3 regions of the Kitasatospora sp. NBC_01539 genome follow, and region 3 is predicted to be linked to each of the others. Evidence: riboswitches for the same ligand, from Rfam matches in the RefSeq annotation. Region 3 holds a riboswitch; each other region holds the start of a gene.
The links. Region 3 has a riboswitch for cyclic di-AMP ahead of OG335_RS29435 (transglycosylase family protein). Riboswitches for the same ligand answer to the same signal wherever they lie in the genome.

Region 1 (6,316 bases), 1.0 Mb from region 3:
CCCAAAGCGGACGCGCTACCAAACTGCGCCACACCCCGTAGTGCCGAGAGGAAGAGTACACGCCGGTCCGGGGCCCCTCCGCGCAAATATCGGAGCCCGCCCGGGCGAAAGCGGTGTGCATTTCGCCGACCCGACCAGGTAGGCTGGCCAACGTCCTCGCGGCCGACCCCGGCCCCGGGGCGACGTGCCGTCAACGCACGTGTGCGGGCGTAGCTCAATGGTAGAGCCCCAGTCTTCCAAACTGGCCACGCGAGTTCGATTCTCGTCGCCCGCTCCATCCGTCCCGGCCCCAGCTCAGCGACATGATCGCGGAGCTGGGGCCGTCGTCGTTCGAGGGCCCGTCAGGGCGGCGCGGCCGGTCCGTGCCAGCGCCAGGTCGGACCGGCCGCGGTCCCGCCCCGGCTCCTCTCCTTCTCCCAGGAGCACCGGGGCGCGCGGGAGGCCGCACCGGCGGGCGGGGACGCCGTTGCACCCCCGGCGTACGCGCGGTCACACGGTCTGCCGCCGGTTCCCGTCACCCGTCCCCGGGACGGGTGACGCTCCCCGGACCCGGCCGGACCCGCCGGGCACGGCCCGACGGAGACGGCCCGACGGAGACGGCCCGACGGAGACGGCCCGACGGAGACGGCCCGACGGAGACGGCCCGACGGAGACGGCCCGACGGAGACGGCCCCGGGCCGGCGGGTGAACCGCCGGCCCGGGGCCGTTGCCGTGCCGCGGCCGAGGTCAGCCCAGGTAGTGACGGACCACGCGGGAGGCGTACACGTCGGTGTCGAGCATGCCCGCGCGGGCGGAGTCGGAGCCGCCGTCGTTGGAACCCACGGTGTTGTCCTGGCCGGCGTTGAAGATGTCGTCGCCCGCGAGCTGGTTGTGGTTGCCGATCACGATCGTCGGGTTGAAGTCGTCGCTGTCGGCGACCGCGGACGCGGCCGGCAGGCAGACGGCTCCGGTGACGGCCAGGAGAACGGCGGCGCGGCGGAGTGCTCGGGTCATGAGGGGTTCCCTTCCACGTTCCACGACGGGGTTTGTCGTGGCTGCGACAGTAGAAGGAAGGGGACGCGGCTCCGGGGACGTTCGGCCGGTCGGTGGCGTGTTGACGCCGCACGCCCCGACGCGGGAGGAGGCCGCGCGGAGGAGCCGGCGCGGGAGGAGCCGGCGCGGGAGGAGCCGGCGCGGGAAAGGCGGACGGGAAAGGCGGACGGGAAAGGCCGAGGCCCGGCCGGGGATCCGTGGATCTCCGGCCGGGCCTTCGGGTGGCGCGGGGTGCGTCAGACGCGGACGCCGTGGGCGGCGAGGTACGCCACCGGGTCGATGTCCGAGCCGTACGACGGGGTGGTGCGGACCTCGAAGTGCAGGTGCGGGCCGGTCACGTTGCCGGTGGCACCGGAGAGGCCGATGACCTGGCCGGCGGTGACGGTCTGGCCGACCGAGACCTTCAGCGCCGAGAAGTGCGCGTACTGGGAGTACTTGCCGTCGGCGTGCTTGATGACGACGTTGTTGCCGTAGGCGCCGCCCCAGCCGGCCTCGACGACGGTGCCCGCCGCGATGGCGTGGATCGAGGTGCCGGTGCTGACCGCGAAGTCGACGCCGGTGTGGTAGCCGCTGGACCAGTTGGAACCGGCCTTGTGGTACGGGGTGCCGAGGCCGGAGGAGACCGGCGCGACGTAACCCGAGGCGGCGGCGGGCGCCTTGGCCTCGGTGGTCGGGGCGGCGGGCTTCGCGGCCTCGGTCTTGGGCGCGGCGGGCTTCGCGGCCTCGGTCTTGGGCGCGGCGGGCTTGGCGGCCTCGGTGGTCGGGGCAGCCGGCTTCGGGGTGCTCGCGACCGGGGCGCGGTGCTCGGAGCGGGAGGCCGCAGCCGAGTCGGCCTTCTTGGTCTCGGCCTGCGGCGCGGCCGCGGCGGCCTGACCGGAGACGGAGAGCTTCTGGCCCGGGAGGATGAGGTTCGGGTTGCCGCCGATGACCTGGCGGTTGTCGTCGTACAGCTTCTTCCAGCCGCCGTCGACGTGCTGCGCACCGGCGATCTTGGACAGGGTGTCGCCGTGGACGACCTGGTACGAGGCGGCCTGCGCCGGAGCGGCGGCCGGGGCCGCGGCCTGAACGGCGGCGACGGGGGCCGCGGCCGGGGTGCCGGCGCTGTGGGCGCTGGCAGCGGTGACGGGGATGGCGATCGCAGCGGCGGCCACACCGGTGGCGACGGCGACGCGGGACAGACGGGTGCCCAGAACGGACATGGAGTTGTTCCTCTCCTACGCCTACGAGGTGAGCTGTCGGGTTCGGGCGGGGAGATCGCCCGGTCGCGGAAAATGACGCGACTTCACCCCAAGCCGTCCCGGAACTACCGGACGCGGCACTTACCTTGGGTCCCCCGCTCCTGCCGTGCACAGATGGTGCGTGACCCCGGGCAGCGGCAGGACTCGGCGTTCCGCCCGGTGGCCCGCCCGGTCGGTGGCCGGGCAGACCATGAGAAAAACCTATGGACCGCTCCGCTGGCAAGCCGCCCCCTCCGAGGGGCCGTCAGGGGCCCTCCGGGCGGTCACTCTCCGCCGGGGCGAGGTGGGCGTAGCGCAGTCGCCGCAGTGACCGTGCGTATCCGGATCATGTCCGCGCGGGAGATTCCGCACCCCGCGTGGCCGGCCGGTCGCGGCGGGGCACGGATCATGCACGGCCCGGTGACCCTGGTCACGAGAGCCTCCCGGAGGCCCTTTTCCGGGTTCACCGGACGTCAGGGCAACCGCGCCCGCGGACCGGTGTCACCGGGCGGGCGCCCGGCCGATAGCCTCGCTCGCGAGCGATGTTCGACCCCTTTTCGAGCGAGGAGCCCTCTTGCGGGCGCAGGCCAGGCTGGAGACGGTCCAGCGCAGCGTGATCCGGGAGATGGCCCGGTACGGGCAGCGGTTCACGGTGGACGGCCGCGTGCTGCGCGGGCCCGGCACGACGGCGGTGGCGGTCCGCGAGCACCCGGGCGAGGACGGCTCCGCCGGCCACGTCGACCTGGGCTTCGTCCTGCGGCTGGGGCAGGCGGACGGTCCGGTGATCTGGGACTGCACCGCCGGGCGCGGCCGCACGGAGGAGGAGAAGCTCGACAGCGCCGTGCGCATGTGGGCGACGACCACCGCGGCCGCCGTGGTGGAGATGCAGGAGCGCCGCGGCGAGCACGGCGACCACGTGCGGCCCGTGGAGCTGCCCGGGTGGCACGCGGTGCAGGGCCCGGCGGCGGTGTTCGGTTTCGGGAGCGACCGGCTGGCGGAGTGGCTGGCCGACAACCGGCTGCTGCCCGCGCTGGCGGACGCCCTGCGCCCGGGGCTGTCGCCGACCGGGGTCACCGGGGTGAAGGTGTTCCTCGGCGGCCGGGCCGGTGAGGAGGTCGCCGAGGTGCGGGTCGACGGCGCCGTGTCGGACCCGGCCTCGGCCGCGCTGCGCGCCCTCGGCTGGCCGCGCGGCGAACGCCTGTGCTGGGCACGGCTGTTCGTCCTGCTGGTCCCCGACGAGCAGGAGGCGCAGGCGGTGCCCGCCGGTTCGGCTCCGGCCCCCGGGGCGACACAGGGCGGCCCGGGGGTGCTGCGGCGCGGCCTGCTCGCGCGCTGGCGGCAGGCGAGGCCGGGGCGCTGACCTGGCCGCGCGGAAGCGGCGGCCGGGTCGGCGCTGCGGTCAGCTGGCCACGGAGGAGATCGTCTTCGCGAGCTGGCTGAGGAAGTCCTGGATCGGCTTGGCCGCCGTGGACTGGCTCACCATGAAGCCGAAGAGTGCTGCGAGGATCGCGTGACTGGTCTTCAGCTGCTTGTTGCGGATGAAGATCACGACGATCACGCCGAACAGGAACAACGCGGAGACGGAGAAGGCCACCCGGACTCACTTCCTCAATCTGTGGCGGGGGTTCTTGCTGGAACCCCGTGTCGAAGCCGGACCGCGGCCTGCGCCGACCGTCCCTGGCACGAGTCGGCCGATCCCGTCGCCATGGAGGTGCCCTGCGGGACCCGACCGCCTGTTGCCTGCCGCACGTGCCGCCCCCCATCCCCCGAGCTTCGACCAGCCCACCCGGACTCAGTGTGGTCGTTCGTGCTGCCTGCGTAAAGGACTTGCCGGAAGCACGGGGCCCGGATCCTGCCATGTGAGACGAATTTCCGCCGACCGAGACGATAGCGGAAGCCTTCTGACGAACCGTCCGCGGGGGTCGGATGAACACGCCGAATCGGCCTACGGGCAGGCCCGGGCGGTGTGATCCATCCGGGGGAGGCTCCGCCAGAATGGCCGAAGATCACCTCCCAGGGGTTGACAGGCGCTACTGCCGCCACACCAGCAGCACGGCGCGGTCGTCGTTGACGTCCTTGGCGACCGTCTCGATGAGCCGGCCGGCCGCACCGCGGAAGCCCTTCACCACCAGCCGGTCGGCCTCGCCCATCAGCCGGTCCATGCCCTCGGAGAGGTCCCGCCCGGGGATCTCGACCATGCCGTCGGTGCAGAGCATCAGGAGGTCGCCGCGGTCGAGCTGGCCGCGCACCGCCTCGAACTTCGCACCGTCGTAGATGCCGAGGAGCGGCCCCTCCTGCGACTCCTTGACGTCCCAGCGCCCCGCACCGCCGAGGCGCTGCATGCCCGGCAGGTGTCCCGCCGACAGGAGTTCGTACTGCCCGGTGTCGAGGTCGAGCACGAGGTGGACGGCGGTCGCGAAGCCCTCCGCCCAGTCCTGGCGCAGCAGGTAGCCGTTGGCGGCGGGCAGGAAGTCGTGGGCGGGCAGCGATCCGAGGAGGCCGCCGAACGCGCCGGAGAGGAGCAGGGCGCGGGAGCCGGCGTCCATCCCCTTGCCGGAGACGTCGGCGAGCACGACCTCCAGCACCCGGCCGCCGGGGCCGGTGCGGGTGGCGACGACGAAGTCGCCGGAGAACGACTGGCCGCCGGCCGGGCGCAGCGCCATGTCGGCGGACCAGCCGTCGGGGAGCTGTGGCACCTGGCTCTGGACGCGCAGCCGCTCGCGGAGGTCGAACAGCATGGTGCCGCCGCCGCGCCAGGGCACGCCGACGCGGCTGCGGAACTGGGCGAGCAGCAGGCCGGCCACCCCGACCGCGCCGACCACCAGGGCGGCGCCGGGGGTGACGCCGTAGACGTAGGCGTCGGGGTTGTCGCTGGCGATCCGCTCGCCGGTGTGGACGAGCGATTCGGCGGAGAGTCCGAGTGCGGCGGCCGCGTAGAGCAGGACGAGGGTGGCGGGGCGCAGCAGCAGGGAGCCGGCGAGCACCGGGAGCACCAGGGCGGTGGGCGGCACCCAGGCCGGGATCCAGATGTTGAGGACGACCAGCAGCGGGACGGCGGCGAGGAAGAGGGCGAAGGCGAGCCAGTCGGGGGCGGCGCCGCGGAAGTAGTCCACGCCGGTCCTGCGCAGGGTGCGGCGGGCCCGGCGGAGCCTCGCCCGCAGCCGGGCCGTCACGGGATCCCCGGCCGCGTTCGCGGTGGGGCCCGTCGCAGTGCTCCCGGGCGTCGCGCCCTGCGTGCTGCCAGCCATGGGGCCCGACCTTATCCACCGGTGCGGTCCGGCGTCGACGCCCCTGCCGGGGTGGGGTGCGCGGTCGCACCGGGCGGGGCGGGTTTCGGCCGGGTGCGCCGTGGGCTCCCGTGGAGCGTCCCGGGGCGTGCGCGGGGCGCTGCGCGCCGGGCGGGCCGGGCCGGGGCGGCGGGGAAGGGCGGCACGGCCGGGTGCCGGGTGAGGGAGAGGGGGCGCGGCCGGAGTGCTCACGGCCGTCCGGACGCGGTCCGGCGGTGGTGCGCGGTCGTTGCTGCCGCACGGCCCTCTGCGGGCCGTGCGGCAACGGGTCGGAGGGATCAGCCCTGGGGGTGGTGGGCCGGGATCGGCGGGAGCTCGCCGGTGGTCTCGTACTCGCTCAGCATGTCGATCCGGCGGGTGTGCCGGGTCTCGCCGCTGTAAGGGGTGTTGAGGAAGATCTCGACGAACTTGGTGGCCTCGTCGGTGGTGTGCATCCGGCCGCCGACCGAGATGACGTTGGCGTTGTTGTGCTCGCGGCCGAGAGCGGCGGTCTGCTCGCTCCAGGCGAGCGCGGCACGGACGCCCTTGACCTTGTTGGCGGCGATCGCCTCACCGTTGCCGGAGCCGCCGATGACGACGCCCAGCGCCTCCGGGTCGGCGGCGGTGCGCTCGGCGGCGCGGAGGCAGAACGGCGGGTAGTCGTCCTCGGCGTCGTAGATGTGCGGGCCGCAGTCGACCGGCTCGTGGCCTGCTCCCTTCAGCCACTCGACGAGGTGGTTCTTCAGTTCGTATCCGGCATGGTCGGAGCCCAGGTACACGCGCATGACCATGAGTGTGGCA
Region 2 (6,316 bases), 2.6 Mb from region 3:
GGGTCGGTGAGGAGGGCGCTGGGCAGCAGGACGACGATCCGCACGCCGCCGTACGGCGAGGGGGCGGAGCTGAGCGTGACCCGGAAGCCGTACTGCTCGGCGAGCCGGCCGACCGCGGCGAGGCCCAGCTGCGGCACCTCGCCGAGCCGGGACACCTCCAGCCCGCCGCCTCCGGCGAGGGCCGCGGCGGCCTTCTCGACGGCCTGTTCGGGCATGCCGACGCCGGCGTCGTCGATCTCGACGACGGCGCCGTTGTGCACGGGGAGCAGGGTGACGAAGACCTGGGTGCTGGGCGGGGAGTAGCGGGTGGCGTTGTCGAGGAGCTCCGCGACGGCGTGGATGAGGGCCTCGGCGGCGGCGCCGATCACCGCGGTCTCCAGCCGGCTGCGCACCACGACCCGCTGGAACGGGAGGATGCGGGACTGCGCGCCGCGCACCACGTCCTCCAGGGAGACGGGCTCGGGCCAGTTGCGTCCGGCGCGGGCGCCGCAGAGCACCGCGAGGGTCTGGGCGAGGCGGGCCTGCTGGGCGGCGGCGTGGTCGGCCTTGAGGAGGCCTTCGAGCAGGGCCGGGTCGTCGTGGGTGCGTTCCATCTCGTCGAGGCCGGCCTGCTGGTCGTGGGCCATGACGAGGATGCGGCGCGCCACGCTGAGGAAGGCGCGCTGGGTGGCGGCGGTGACGTCCTGTTCCTGCCGGGCGGCGGCGTGCTCGGCGCTGCTGCGGGCGAGTTCGGACGCCAGCTGTCCGCGCAGGGTTTCGAGTTCGTCCTGCTGCTGCGCCTGGCGTCGGCGCAGTGTGAGCCCGACGGCCCGGTAGCGCGCGGCGGTGAGCGCCGCGAGGACGGCGAGGACAACGGCTGCCGCCGCGCACCACTGAGTCATCGTCACGCGGCGAATTCTAAGAGGATGATCCTACGAGAGTGTGAACAGATCGCAGGATTGGTGAGCTGCACGCGTCAACGGACCCTGTCCGACAGGTGGCGGACCGTCACTCCGACGCCGGGTCAACCACCCCGTCCCGGAGCCGGACGACCCCTCCCACCTGCACCGGAACCCGCCGGTCCGCCCGGAGGTCACCGGCCGCGGGCCGCCCTCACTGGCCGTCGACCTCGCCGTACGGCTCCGGAGACCGCGCCGCCACCGGCCGCAGCCCGCGCAGCCCGCGGGCCACCGCGAAGGCCCGGCGGAGCGTCGCGCCGACACCGTCGGCCCGGACCGCCCCGGACCCGGCGGACGGAGGCTCGGTCGGCGGGCGCTGTCCCGGGATGAATCCGGTGGCGGGTGGAGCCGTCCGGGCCGTCTGCGTCATCTCTCCACGTCCTTCGTGTTCCTGCCGGATGCCGCCGGAGGCGGACCGCGCTCGTGTCGTCCCTGCGACACCTACCCCGCAGGACTGCAATTCTTGTCGCGTTTCGGAGACGGGACGGTCTCGGAACCCACCCGAATCGGTACCGATCGCCCGGATCGTCCGGCCCGCCGTCACGGAGCGGAGTCGACCGCGATCATCGTGCCCTGCAGCAGCGCGACCTCCTTGCCCGGAACCCCGGCGGTGACCGACCGTATCTCGGCCCCCACGACGGTGATGGTCCGTCCGCTGCGCACGACGGTGCCGGTCGCCCGCAGCCGCTCGCCGACACCGGGACTGAGCAGGTTGAGCTTGAACTCGACGCTCAGCACGTCCTTGCCCTCGGGCATCAGGGAGAGCGCGGCCGCGCCCGCCGCGGCGTCCGCCAGGGTGGAGATCGCGCCCGCGTGGACGAATCCGTTCTGCTGGGTCACCTCGGGGCGGACGGGCAGGTCGAGCACCACCCGGCCGCGGGCCAGCTCGACGATCTCGACGCCGAGGGTCGCCAGCAGCGGCTGACCGGTGAGGTTGCTGCGGAGTCGGTCGGTGAGCGTTTCCATGCGGCGGTCCAGGTGCGCGGTGCGGGCGGGGCTCCCTGCACCCTCCGTCGGCGACCGGCCCGGCGTCAACCCTCGCCCCGGCCGGCAGGGCGCCCCGGACGCCGGAAAGCACCGAGGCCCGCGCGGCGGCGCGGGCCTCGGTGCTGTGGGGGCCGTGCGGGCCCCGGGGCGGGCGTGGGCGCCCGCGGGAGGGGGTCAGACGAGGTCGGCGTCGCCGTCCGCCCGGTCGTCGGCGCCGCTGTCGGGCAGTTCGCTGCCGGTCACGGCCCTGGCGTCGCCGATGCGGTGCTGCTGCCCGTCCGCGTGGGCGCTGGGTGCGGTCAGCGAGGCGACGACGCCGACGGCGAGGGAGGCAAAGGCGAGCATGCTGCGCTTCTTCATACCCTGCACAACGCGCGGCACGGCAGGGGGTCACGGCCCGGCCCGCGCGGGTGTCCGGGCGGCCCGTCCGCGGGGTTCCGGCGGGCCCTGCGGTACCGTGCGCCCGGCCGGTGGTCCGCCGCCCACCGGGCGGCACCGGCCGCACCACCGAACCGGGAGGCCCCGTGCCCTTCATCACCGTCAAGCAGCTGGCCGGCCGCACCGAGGAGCAGCGCGCCGAGATCGCCCGCGCCCTCACCGAGGCCTACGCCCGGGCCACCGGCCTGGCCCCGGACAAGGTCTGGGTGGCCATCGAGGAGGTGCCCGCCGAGAACTGGGCGATCGGCGGCGAGACCCTCGCCGCCCGGGCCCGGGCGGCCGCCGGCCCCGGCGGAGCCACCGGCGCCACCGGCTGAGCGCCGGCCCGGCGGGGTGCCCGCCGGCTCAGATGCCGTCGACCTTGAACGGGTCGTGCTCGGCCAGCAGCCGGTCGAGCCGGGCCTGGTCGACCCGGGAGGTGATCGCGCCGGCGTCCTGGCGGTCGCGGACGACCTTCGCCAGCGTGAACGCCGAGGTGATCACGTACAGCAGGGCGACGGCCAGGAAGGCGCGCATCCACGCGTCGACCGGCAGGTAGGCGATCCCGATCGCGAGGGCGGCCGTCGCGAGGGCGAACGAGAGGACGGCCTGCGCGTAGTAGGCGGCCGTGGTGCGGGACTGGATCGGTGCGCTCATGACGGCAGCGTCCCGGAGGCGGGTCCGACCGGCATGAGTACGGGTACTCAGCTTCGCAGCTCGTTCACCCTCCGTGACCGCCTCTCCGACAAACCATCGTAAATCGCCCATTCCTCGCGTAGACCGAACGAATCAACCGGCTCAGGCGCTTGGAATCAAGGCAGGCATAGCATTAACGTTTGATAACGCAGCGCGGTCGGCAACGCCGTACCGACTCGGCACCGTGCGCGTGTCGCTCAATCCCGCGGTCTGCCTTCATCGGTGGGCCCGGGAGCCGGGGAACCACTTTCCGTGGGGTGAATCGGCCGGGCCCAGGCCCAGCCGTAGGAGACCTTCCTGCTCCGAACCCGTCAGCTAACCCGGTCGGCGAGAGGGAAGGAAAGGAGTGCGCCTCCGTGGCGTCGACGCACTCGGCGGAGCCCACCGCCGCAGCCACCCAGCTCCTCGACCACCCGCGTGAGCAGGCCGACCAGGCCCGCCACCGGATGCCCCGTCAGACCAGGGGTGCAAGCCCGCTGTTCGGCGTCACGGCCACCATGGCCGCCACCTTCGGCGCCGCCGGCCTGACCGCCGCCGCCGCAGGCCCCGCCGCCGCGGCCGAACCCGCCGTGTCCGCGCCCGACGAGGCGGCCGACGCCGACCCCGCCGCCGACCCCGGTCTCGCCCTCGCCGCCCGCATCCAGCAGCAGGCCGACACCCGTCGCACCGCCGCCGACGAGGCCGCCCGGCTCGCCGCCGCACAGGAGGCCGAGGCCCGCCGCGCCGCCCAGGCCGCCGTCGACGACGCCGCGCTCGCGCTGCCCACCACCGGCTACACCCTCGGCACCTCGTACGGCCAGTCCAGCACCTGGGCCCACCTGTACACCGGCCTCGACTTCGAGGCGCCCGCAGGCACCCCGGTCACCGCCGTCGCGGCCGGCACCGTCACCTCCGCCGGCTGGGCCGGCTCGTACGGCTACCGCGTCGTCCAGACCCTGCCCGACGGCACCGAGATCTGGTACTGCCACCTCTCCCGCCTTGCCGCCACCGGCGGCCAGGCCCAGCGCGGCGCCGTCCTCGGCGCGGTCGGCGCCACCGGCACCGTCACCACCGCCAGGCTCCACCTGGAGGTACGGCCCGGCGGCGGCGCACCGATCGACCCGCTCGGCTGGCTCCGCTCGCACGGCGTCCAGCCGTAACGGCCCCCGCCTAGACGCCGCCCGGCTCGTCCCGGGCGGCGTCCGCATAGGCCTGCAGCTCGGCCGTGCCCGGCTCCGGCGCCAGGTCCGGGTACTCCCACAGCAGCAACTCCGGCAGGCCCGGCAGCGTCCAGTCGCCGCACAGCCACAGCGCGCCGTCCTCCGCCACCTGCTCGAACTCCTCGAACCCGCCCGACAGCTCGTGCGGCATCGGCTCGCCCAGCGCGGTCAGCCCGGCCAGATTGCGGTAGCTGCGCCGCATCAGCCCGTACTCCAGCAGCCGCCGCGCGCCGTCCGTGGCCATGCCGATCGCCAGCAGGTGCGCCGGCCCCCAGCCGAGCCCGCCGTCCGCGTCCTCCATGGCGTCCAGCGTGCCGGCGTCCACCAGTGCCGCGTACGCCGCGACGCGCTCCTCCGGCTCCAGCGCGCGGAACGCGTCCAGCCAGTCCCGCACCGCGTCGATGTCGCCGGTCTCCACCCCGTCGGCCTGCAGCAGCAGGGTGTACAGCCGCGGCCAGGTGAGCAGCTGCGGCCGGCGCAGCAGCGTGCCCAGCAGCTCGCCCTGCCACTCCGCCTCCGCGTGCAGGCGCTCCCACCGCTTCGCGTTGAGCCGCCGCGCCGCCCGCTGACGGTCGATCAGCAGCCGCACCGCCGCCCCGTACGCCTCCGGCTCCGCCCAGGGCTGCACGTACAGGTGGAGCCGCTCGTGCAGCAACTGCTCCACCACCGCCGACCCCAGCTCGGGCCAGCCGTCGTGCAGCGGCGCGCCGCCCAGTTCGAGCAGCGTCAGCACCGCCCGTACGGCCTCCTCCGGCACCGGGGGCAGGCCCTCGGCCTCCGCCCAGGCGAGCAGCTCCTCGGTGCGGGTACGGGGGATGAGCTGCAGGTCTTCGTCGTCCACGCCCCGTACGGTAGCCGGTGCGCCCCGTGCCGCGCGGCCCGGCCGCCCTGTCGGCCGCCCTCGGGGCAGGGTCGGCCGCCATGACCTCGGCCCCTGTCCGCACGGTGCACCCGGAGGGCCCCCGCCTCGCCGTCCGCGGGTTCCGCCCCCGCCCCGGACGACGTCGCCGCCCTCCACCCGGTGTTCGGCGACCCGGAGACCGCCGGTCGGTCTTAGGGGACGGGTGGGGGACGAGCGGGTGCGGCCGTCCGCAGCACGGGGGTAGGGAGAGCCCCACCCCGGACCCGGCAGCAGGCCGGATTACCCCCCGCCGCCCGTTCCGGCACCGTGGACGTCGTCACACCGCGACACCACCGAGGGGACCCCGCCATGACCGCCCAGCCACTGCCGGCCGCAGCCCGGCCCGTGCCCGTCCACGCCGCCGACCCGACGGGCACCCCGCGCCGGCCCGGCTTCCTGCGGGCACCGTTCTCCGCCGCCACCTACCGTGAGATCGGCTTCGCGCTCAGCTCGCTGCCGCTCGCGATCGCCGGGTTCGTCCTCACGGTGACGCTCTTCTCCGTCGGCACCGGCCTGCTGCCCACCGTCACCGGGCTGCCGCTCCTCGCCCTGCTGACGATCGTCGCGCGCGGCCTCGGCGCCTTCGAGCTCCACCGCGTCCGCGTCCTGCTGGGCACCCCGCTCGCCGCTCCGGAGCCCGTCCGGCCGACCCGGCCGGGGGTGTGGGGCGGGATCACCGCCCGCCTCGCGGACGGCGCCGGCTGGCGCGCCGCCCTGCACCACGTGCTCATGTTCCCGTGGGCGGTGCTCACCTTCGTCGTCACCCTGACCTTCCTGGTCACCGGCTGGGTGGTCGCCCTCTACCCGCTCTACCACTGGGTCTTCGCCCGCTACACCGACTGGCCGGGCTACCAGCTCTACGACTTCACCGACGGCAGCGGCCACCACCGGTACTACGTCACCTCGCCCGCCCAGATCGCGGCCCTCTCCGCCGTGGGACTGCTGCTGGTCCTGCTCACCCCGGTGCTGGTCCGCGGACTGACCGCGGTGCAGCGGGCCGCCGCCCGCGGCCTCCTCGCCGCCCGCTGAACCCCGGGCCGGGCCGCGGATGCGCACCCCCGCGGCCCGTGGTCCGATGGGCCGGTACCCCCGCCGCCCGCCGAGGGAGCCCGCCGTGCTGGTGACGTCCAGACCCCTCGACGAGTACTGCGGCTTCTTCGGTCTCACCCGCGCCGCCC
Region 3 (6,316 bases):
CCCAACGGGCCCACCAGGCAAAACCGGACGACGGTGCACGAATCACCCGGTAAACGATCACCCTGGGTACGGAGGGGCCAGCGGCCTGTTGATCTTCCGGCCGGCCTCCCGGACTCACGCGCAGTCACATCGGGCCGTGTGAGCCGCATCACGCCGCCGCCTGGCGGCTCCTGACGAGGTTTGACCGTTTTTGTCCACCTTGTGCAATCACCACCAAGCCCTCACGGGAGTCGACTGCAGCCGGAGCGTCGGCATGTCCTACGATCTCCGCCATGAGCACCGCAGCCATCCCGGGCGCGCCACTGCCCGTCCGTACCCCAGGCTCCCGTGCGCGGGGGCGCCACCGTCGTCCCGAGCGCCCCGAGATCCCGACCGGTTCGCCGGCCCTCCTGCTGGCCGTGCCGGCCGTGGCCGGCCCCGAGGCCCGCCCGATCGTCGACGAGCTGCTGTCCATCGTGCGCAGCGAGCAGCCCGGCATCGAGATCGCCGCCGGATACGTCGCCACCGAGGCCGACGACGCCCCGACCGTGGCCGGCCTCCTCGCCATCGCGGCCGGCAACAACGCGCCGCCGCCGGTCATCGTGCCGCTGGTCCCCGGACCGCACGGCTTCCTGACGGAGCTGCACGAGCTGGCCGCCGCCACGGGCGCCTCCGTGACCGATCCGCTCGGCCCGCACCCGCTGCTGGCCGAGGCCGTCCACGTACGCCTCTCCGAGGCCAACCTGGCCCGCGCCGACCGCGCCCGGCTCTTCGCCATCGCCACGGCCGCGGACGGCGTCGTGCTGACCGTCACCGGCGGCGAGGACGCCGCTGCCGCCGCCGGGATCACCGGCGTGCTCCTCGCGGCACGGCTCGCCGTGCCCGTGGTGGCCGCCGCCCTCGACGTGCCGGGCTCGGTGGCCGCCGCGGTCGAGCACCTCCGGGCGACCGGTTCCGAGCGACCGGCGCTGGCCCCGCTCGTGATCGGCCCGGAGGCCGACGCCGAGCTGCTCGCCACCGCGGCCGAGGAGACCGGCTGCCCGAGCGCCGCGCCGCTGGGCGCCTACCCGACCGTCGGTCAGCTGATCGCCTCCACCTACCTCGCCGTGCTGCCCGCCCCGGTGTACGCCGAGGAGCAGGACGAGGCCGAGGAGCCCGCCGCCGAGCACTGAGAGAGCCGCCGGGCGACCGGCGACGCCGACCCCCGGGCCGGCATTCGACGAACGACGAGGGGCCCCGGCCGATGCCGGGGCCCCTCGGGCGTTCCCCGACCGCCCCCGCGTGAACGCCCCGCATGAACACCCCACGAAGACCCCGCCACCGCACCCACGGCACCGCGCCCCGCACGAACGCCCCACAACGGCCGCCGGCCGGGCTCCCCCGCCGGACACCCGCCCGGACACGCCGGACACCGCGGCAGTCGACGCCAGGCCCTTGTCAGGCCCCTGCCAGGCCATCCCCGGCCGCAGCCGGGCCGGGGTCAGGCCGGCAGCCGGGAGGTCGGCGCCGCGACGTCCTTGAGCCGGATCGCAGGCACCGCGACGGCCCGTGGCTGACCGTCGACGTCGACCGGTGCCGTCGCGGCGTTCCACGGCCCTGCGGCGGCGCCCGCGGCCGGCTTGGTCAGCCGGACCGCCTGCCGCTCCCCCGCCCTGCGCAGCACGATCCTGGTGGGCGGCGGCGAGTCCGGGTCGAGCCAGACCTCGGTCCCGCCGGGCTTGCCGTCGAAGCTGCAGTCGAGCACCGCGATGTCGTCCGGCTGTCCGTCCGCGGTGGCGCGGAAGGCGATGCCGACCTTGCGATAGCCCGTCAGCCGGCACCGCCCGATCGTCACCGTCGTACCGGCGAGCTGGTGCTTGGCGGTGACGATCGCGTGGTCGGACTGCCCGGCGGCGTCGACGAGCAGGCCGTCGAAAACGGTGCCGGCGTCGCGTCCGAGTGCGTGCACGGTGACGCCCGCGGCGGCGTTGCCGTACAGCACGCCGGACGTGTAGTCGAAGTCGTTGAGGTAGGCGCCGTGCTCGATGCCCGATCCGCCGTTGTGGTACGCCACGAACTGCGTGACGGTGTGGTGGTGCCGGGCGTTCAGCCAGACGAAGATGCCGTTCTGCAGGTTGTTGTGGGCCAGGCAGCGTTCGAAGGTCCACACGCCTTCGCTGGTCTCCGGCCACTCGAAGCCGGACGCCCCCTCGGCGCCCTGCACGCCGACCGCCACGCAGTCGCGGGCGATGCCGCCCGTGCCGGCGCCCAGGGCGAAGCCGGTCAGCCGGTAGCCGCGCGGGGCGGGTTCGTAGACGGTGCGCGAGGCCACGCAGGACTCGTAGACGATGTCGTCGGACGGTGTCTGCGGGGTGCGGGTGTCCGTCGGCCCGTCCCACCAGTAGGCGTCCTCCCACGTGTCGTGGCTGATGCAGCTGCGGAAGGTGATGCCGTGGCTGGCGTGCGGCACGAAGGCGTGGCTGCCCGTGTCGCGGACGACGACGCCCTCGACGACGGTGCCGCGCGAGGAGTCGGCGAGCATGTGGAAGTGCAGGCCGTAGCGCCCGAGCACGGGCTCGGTGACGGGCGCGCCGTTCCAGCGCTCCTTGCCGGCGCGGCGCGGGCCGAGCCAGCGCAGTGCGGCGTGCCGGATCTCGGCCTGCCGGGAACTCGTGAGGTGGACGTGCGCGCGGCCCTTGGCGGTGCCCTCGATCCGTACGCTGCGCGTCAGGTTGAGCACCTCGGCGCCCGCCGTCACGCCACCGCCCACGGCGACCCGGGGATGGGCGTGCGCCAGCGGTTCCGCGAGGGTGACGGTGCGGCCGTCGACCCGTCGGATCGTGCACAGATCGTACCGGGTGGAGAAGCCGTCCTCGGACGGGGGGCCCGTCGGGGCGACGGCCAGCTCGTCGCCCGCGCGCCATCCGGCGGGCACGGCCGCGAGCTCCAGGGCGGTGTCGCCGGCCTTCAGCGGACGGGCGGCGCGCACCCACGCGGTCTTGGCGGCACCGTCCAGGCGCAGGCGTCCGGCGCCGGTGACCCAGAGGCCGGTGTCCGCGCCGACCACCCCCATCCCGCCCCCGACGAAGGTTCGTTCACCGACCGACGGGAAGCGCAGGGTGTGCACCGCCCCGTCGTCCGGCACCAGGGCGAGGGTGCCGCGGACCTCGACGTTGCCGGCGGACGCCAGCGTCACGCTGCTGCCGGGCGCGAAGACCAGCGAGCCGCCCGGCTCGACGAGCAGCGAGGCCACGGCGGCGTCGGTGTCGAGCAGCACGCGGTCGGCGATGCGCACCGCCGTCCGCGGGCCCGGCACGGCACCGCCCCAGCCGCCCGCGTCGGACCACCGGCGGCCCGTCAGGTCGAGCGGGGAGGGCGTCGGGCTCTCCGGGGGCGGCGCACTGTGCGAATGCCCGGCCACGGCCGCCTGGGTGGCACCGGAGGGGGTCACCGCGCGGGCCACCGGCCCGGCCCCGCCGGCCGCCGGGCGGCGCAGCAGCGCGCCGCCGCCGACGGCCGCCGCGACGACGGAGACCGCCGTCCAGCCGAGCATCCGCCGGCGGCCGACCCGGGGGCCGGCCCGGCGGTGGGAGGCGGGCCGTCCCGGTGCCGCCGGCATGCGCTCGTCGTGTTCCATGATCGGTGAAACCCCTCCCCGGGCCGCCGCCCGGGGCCCCGACGCCTGAAGCATAAACAAGCCCGTTTCGACCCAAGGGGTTTGCGCGAAAGCGGCCGAAGGCGACCGGAATGGCGCCGGATAATCGATCATGAATTCATACAAGATCAACTGTGATCGGCATCACACATGTTTGCAGTTTGAACTTATCTCTGCCTAATGTCCTCCCACGTTCGTGGTCACACGGACCCAGTTGGCCCGAACGCCGAGTCCTGCCGGCGGTCCGACTGGCAAAGCGAAACGCACTTCGGCAGGGGCGGGGGAACCAGGTAAGTCGCCAGGGAACGGTCCAGCGCCGTTCCCCGGCTTGGGGTGAAGCCGCACGCGCAGAAACGTCCATTCGACGTGCCCGCACGTGCGGCCGGGCAACTCCAGCCCGAATCCGACAGCTCACCTCGCAGGCGTGGGAGAGGAACGCTCCTTCATGCTGTCCATCAACTCCAAGCGCAGCCGCCGCATCCTCGCCACCACCGGCGTCGTCGGCATCGGCCTCTCGATCCCGTGCCTCACCGCCGGCACCGCCTCCGCCGCCTCGGTCGCCACCTGGGACAAGGTCGCCCAGTGCGAGTCCTCCGGCGACTGGCACATCAACACCGGCAACGGCTTCTACGGCGGCCTGCAGTTCACCAACAGCACCTGGGCCGAGTTCGGCGGCACGTCGTACGCGTCCCGCGCCGACCTCGCCACCAAGGACCAGCAGATCGCCACGGCCGAGAAGGTGCTGGCCGTCCAGGGCCCCGGCGCCTGGCCCGTCTGCTCCGTCCAGGCCGGTCTGACCAAGGGCGGCCCCGCGCCCGAGATCAGCACCGGTGGCTCCGCCACCACCGCGCCGAGCACCCCGGCGGCCACCCCCAGCACCCCGAGCACCCCGGCCGCCACGACCCCGAGCACCGGCACCGGGTCGACCGCCTCCGGCACCTCGCAGGGCGGCACGTCCTGGCAGGGCAAGCAGTCCTGGGGCCACCGCACCGGCGCCACCTACACCGTGAAGGCCGGCGACTGGCTCTCCACCATCGCCGACCACAACCACGTGCAGGGCGGCTGGCAGAAGCTCTACGAGATCAACAAGTCGGTCCTGACCCAGGGCCCGCACTCGATCTACCCGGGCCAGAAGCTGTCGCTGGGCGCCTCCGCCTCCGCGCAGACCTCGACCCCCGCGAAGACCGCGACCACCACCACGGCCACCACCGCCGCCGCGACCACGGCCGCCCCGGCCCAGGCCGCCACCGGCTCCAAGGCCGCCGCGGTCGACTTCGCCCTCTCCAAGGTCGGCCAGGCCTACATCTACGGCGGCACCGGCAACGGCGGCTGGGACTGCTCCGGCCTGACCCAGGCCGCGTACAAGGCCGCCGGCATCGCGATCCCGCGCGTCGCCGCCGACCAGGCCGACTTCTCCACCCGCGTCTCGCTGGACAACCTGCAGCCGGGCGACCTGCTGTTCTGGTCCAACAACGGCGCCAACTCCGGTGTCTACCACGTCGGCATGTACGTCGGCGACGGCAAGTACGTCGAGGCGGCCAACCCGAGCGCGGGCGTCCGCACCCAGACCGTCGCCAACTGGGCGCCGGACTTCGCCGGCCGGATCTGACCTCACGGCAGACCGTCGGTTCCCGACCGCCGTCCGGTCGGCCCGCCCCTTGCACAGGGGGGCGGGCCGGCGGACGGCCTCGGCGTGCCGACGGACCGCCCGGCGGATCCGCCGGGCCCGGTCCGTCCGGCACGCCCGGGTGCGGCCCGGGCGGGTGGGCAGGGAGGCCCGCCCGCCCGGGCCGCACACCGAGCACCCGCTGCACCGACCTCCGACGTCCGACCTTCGCCGTCCGACCTCCGGACTCCGACAGAACTCGCGACTCCGCTCCCCGGAGCCCTCAAGACCGACCGGCGATAGGGAACGTGGGTCAAGGAGCGGTGCTGGGGTGCGTGCATCGCAAGGCGGAGGAGAGAGCGGCGGAGGAGAGAGCGGCAGCGGAGCTGCGGCGACCGACGACAACGCGGCGAAGCGCGTGCCCCGGTGCCGCGACGCCACGGGCCCTACTGCCGGTCGGTCTAAGCTGCTGCTCCCCGGAGTTGAGGAGCACCGCCATGGCGAAGGTCACCGTCACCCTGGACGCCGATCTGGCGATCGAGGTGATGCTGCTGTCCGGCTCCGGCAACCCGCAGGACGCCGTCGAGCTGATCGTCCGTGACTACCTGGCGCGCGGACGGCGCACCGAGGCCCGTACCGGGGACCCCGCCGACGCGCACCGCACCGCCCGGCCGCAGCGGGGGCCGGAGGAGGGCTGAGCGGGGCCCGTGCGGCCCGCACGGGCCCCGCGGGGCCCCCGCACCACGTACGGCAACGCCGACGGCCCCGGAGAGCGGTCTCTCCGGGGCCGTCGGCGTTGCCGTACGTGGTGTGCGGTGCGTGGTGCGGCGTGCGTGGTGCGGCGTACCTGGTGTGCGGTACGGAGTCAGCGGCCGCCGGCCGCGGTGGAGCCGCGCATGACGAGCTCCGGCTGGAACATGAACTCGGCGCGCTGCGGCGGGTTTCCGCCGACCTCCTCCAGGAGGGCGTCGACCGCGGCGGTGGCCATGGCCTCCACGGGCTGCCGGATCGTCGTCAGCGGCGGCTCGGTGAACGCTATGAGCGGCGAGTCGTCGAACCCGACGACCGAGACGTCCTGCGGCACGGAGAGTCCGCGC

Region 1: another riboswitch for cyclic di-AMP. It lies ahead of OG335_RS24860 (peptidoglycan DD-metalloendopeptidase family protein); the one in region 3 lies ahead of OG335_RS29435 (transglycosylase family protein).
Region 2: another riboswitch for cyclic di-AMP. It lies ahead of OG335_RS17810 (M23 family metallopeptidase); the one in region 3 lies ahead of OG335_RS29435 (transglycosylase family protein).

What each region holds. Positions count from the first base shown of each region.
Region 1 is NZ_CP109390.1:5,743,371-5,749,686, reverse strand. Features, by position in the region: tRNA gene OG335_RS24875 (tRNA-Pro) at 1-38, opposite strand, end outside; tRNA gene OG335_RS24870 (tRNA-Gly) at 204-277, shown strand; gene OG335_RS24865 (hypothetical protein) at 727-993, opposite strand; gene OG335_RS24860 (peptidoglycan DD-metalloendopeptidase family protein) at 1,269-2,231, opposite strand; cyclic di-AMP (ydaO/yuaA leader) riboswitch at 2,237-2,430, opposite strand; gene OG335_RS24855 (DUF6348 family protein) at 2,824-3,609, shown strand; gene OG335_RS24850 (hypothetical protein) at 3,649-3,807, opposite strand; gene OG335_RS24845 (PP2C family protein-serine/threonine phosphatase) at 4,280-5,497, opposite strand; gene OG335_RS24840 (ribose-5-phosphate isomerase) at 5,815-6,300, opposite strand.
Region 2 is NZ_CP109390.1:4,164,309-4,170,624, reverse strand. Features, by position in the region: gene OG335_RS17840 (ATP-binding protein) at 1-881, opposite strand, end outside; gene OG335_RS17835 (hypothetical protein) at 1,093-1,308, opposite strand; gene OG335_RS17830 (PaaI family thioesterase) at 1,479-1,904, opposite strand; gene OG335_RS17825 (hypothetical protein) at 2,100-2,270, opposite strand; gene OG335_RS17820 (4-oxalocrotonate tautomerase family protein) at 2,450-2,680, shown strand; gene OG335_RS17815 (YiaA/YiaB family inner membrane protein) at 2,709-2,999, opposite strand; cyclic di-AMP (ydaO/yuaA leader) riboswitch at 3,223-3,383, shown strand; gene OG335_RS17810 (M23 family metallopeptidase) at 3,395-4,177, shown strand; gene OG335_RS17805 (hypothetical protein) at 4,188-5,078, opposite strand; gene OG335_RS17800 (sensor domain-containing protein) at 5,448-6,167, shown strand; gene OG335_RS17795 (hypothetical protein) at 6,259-6,316, shown strand, end outside.
Region 3 is NZ_CP109390.1:6,788,623-6,794,938, reverse strand. Features, by position in the region: gene OG335_RS29445 (hypothetical protein) at 273-1,151, shown strand; gene OG335_RS29440 (hypothetical protein) at 1,460-3,595, opposite strand; cyclic di-AMP (ydaO/yuaA leader) riboswitch at 3,866-4,053, shown strand; gene OG335_RS29435 (transglycosylase family protein) at 4,038-5,222, shown strand; gene OG335_RS29430 (hypothetical protein) at 5,717-5,917, shown strand; gene OG335_RS29425 (LacI family DNA-binding transcriptional regulator) at 6,085-6,316, opposite strand, start outside.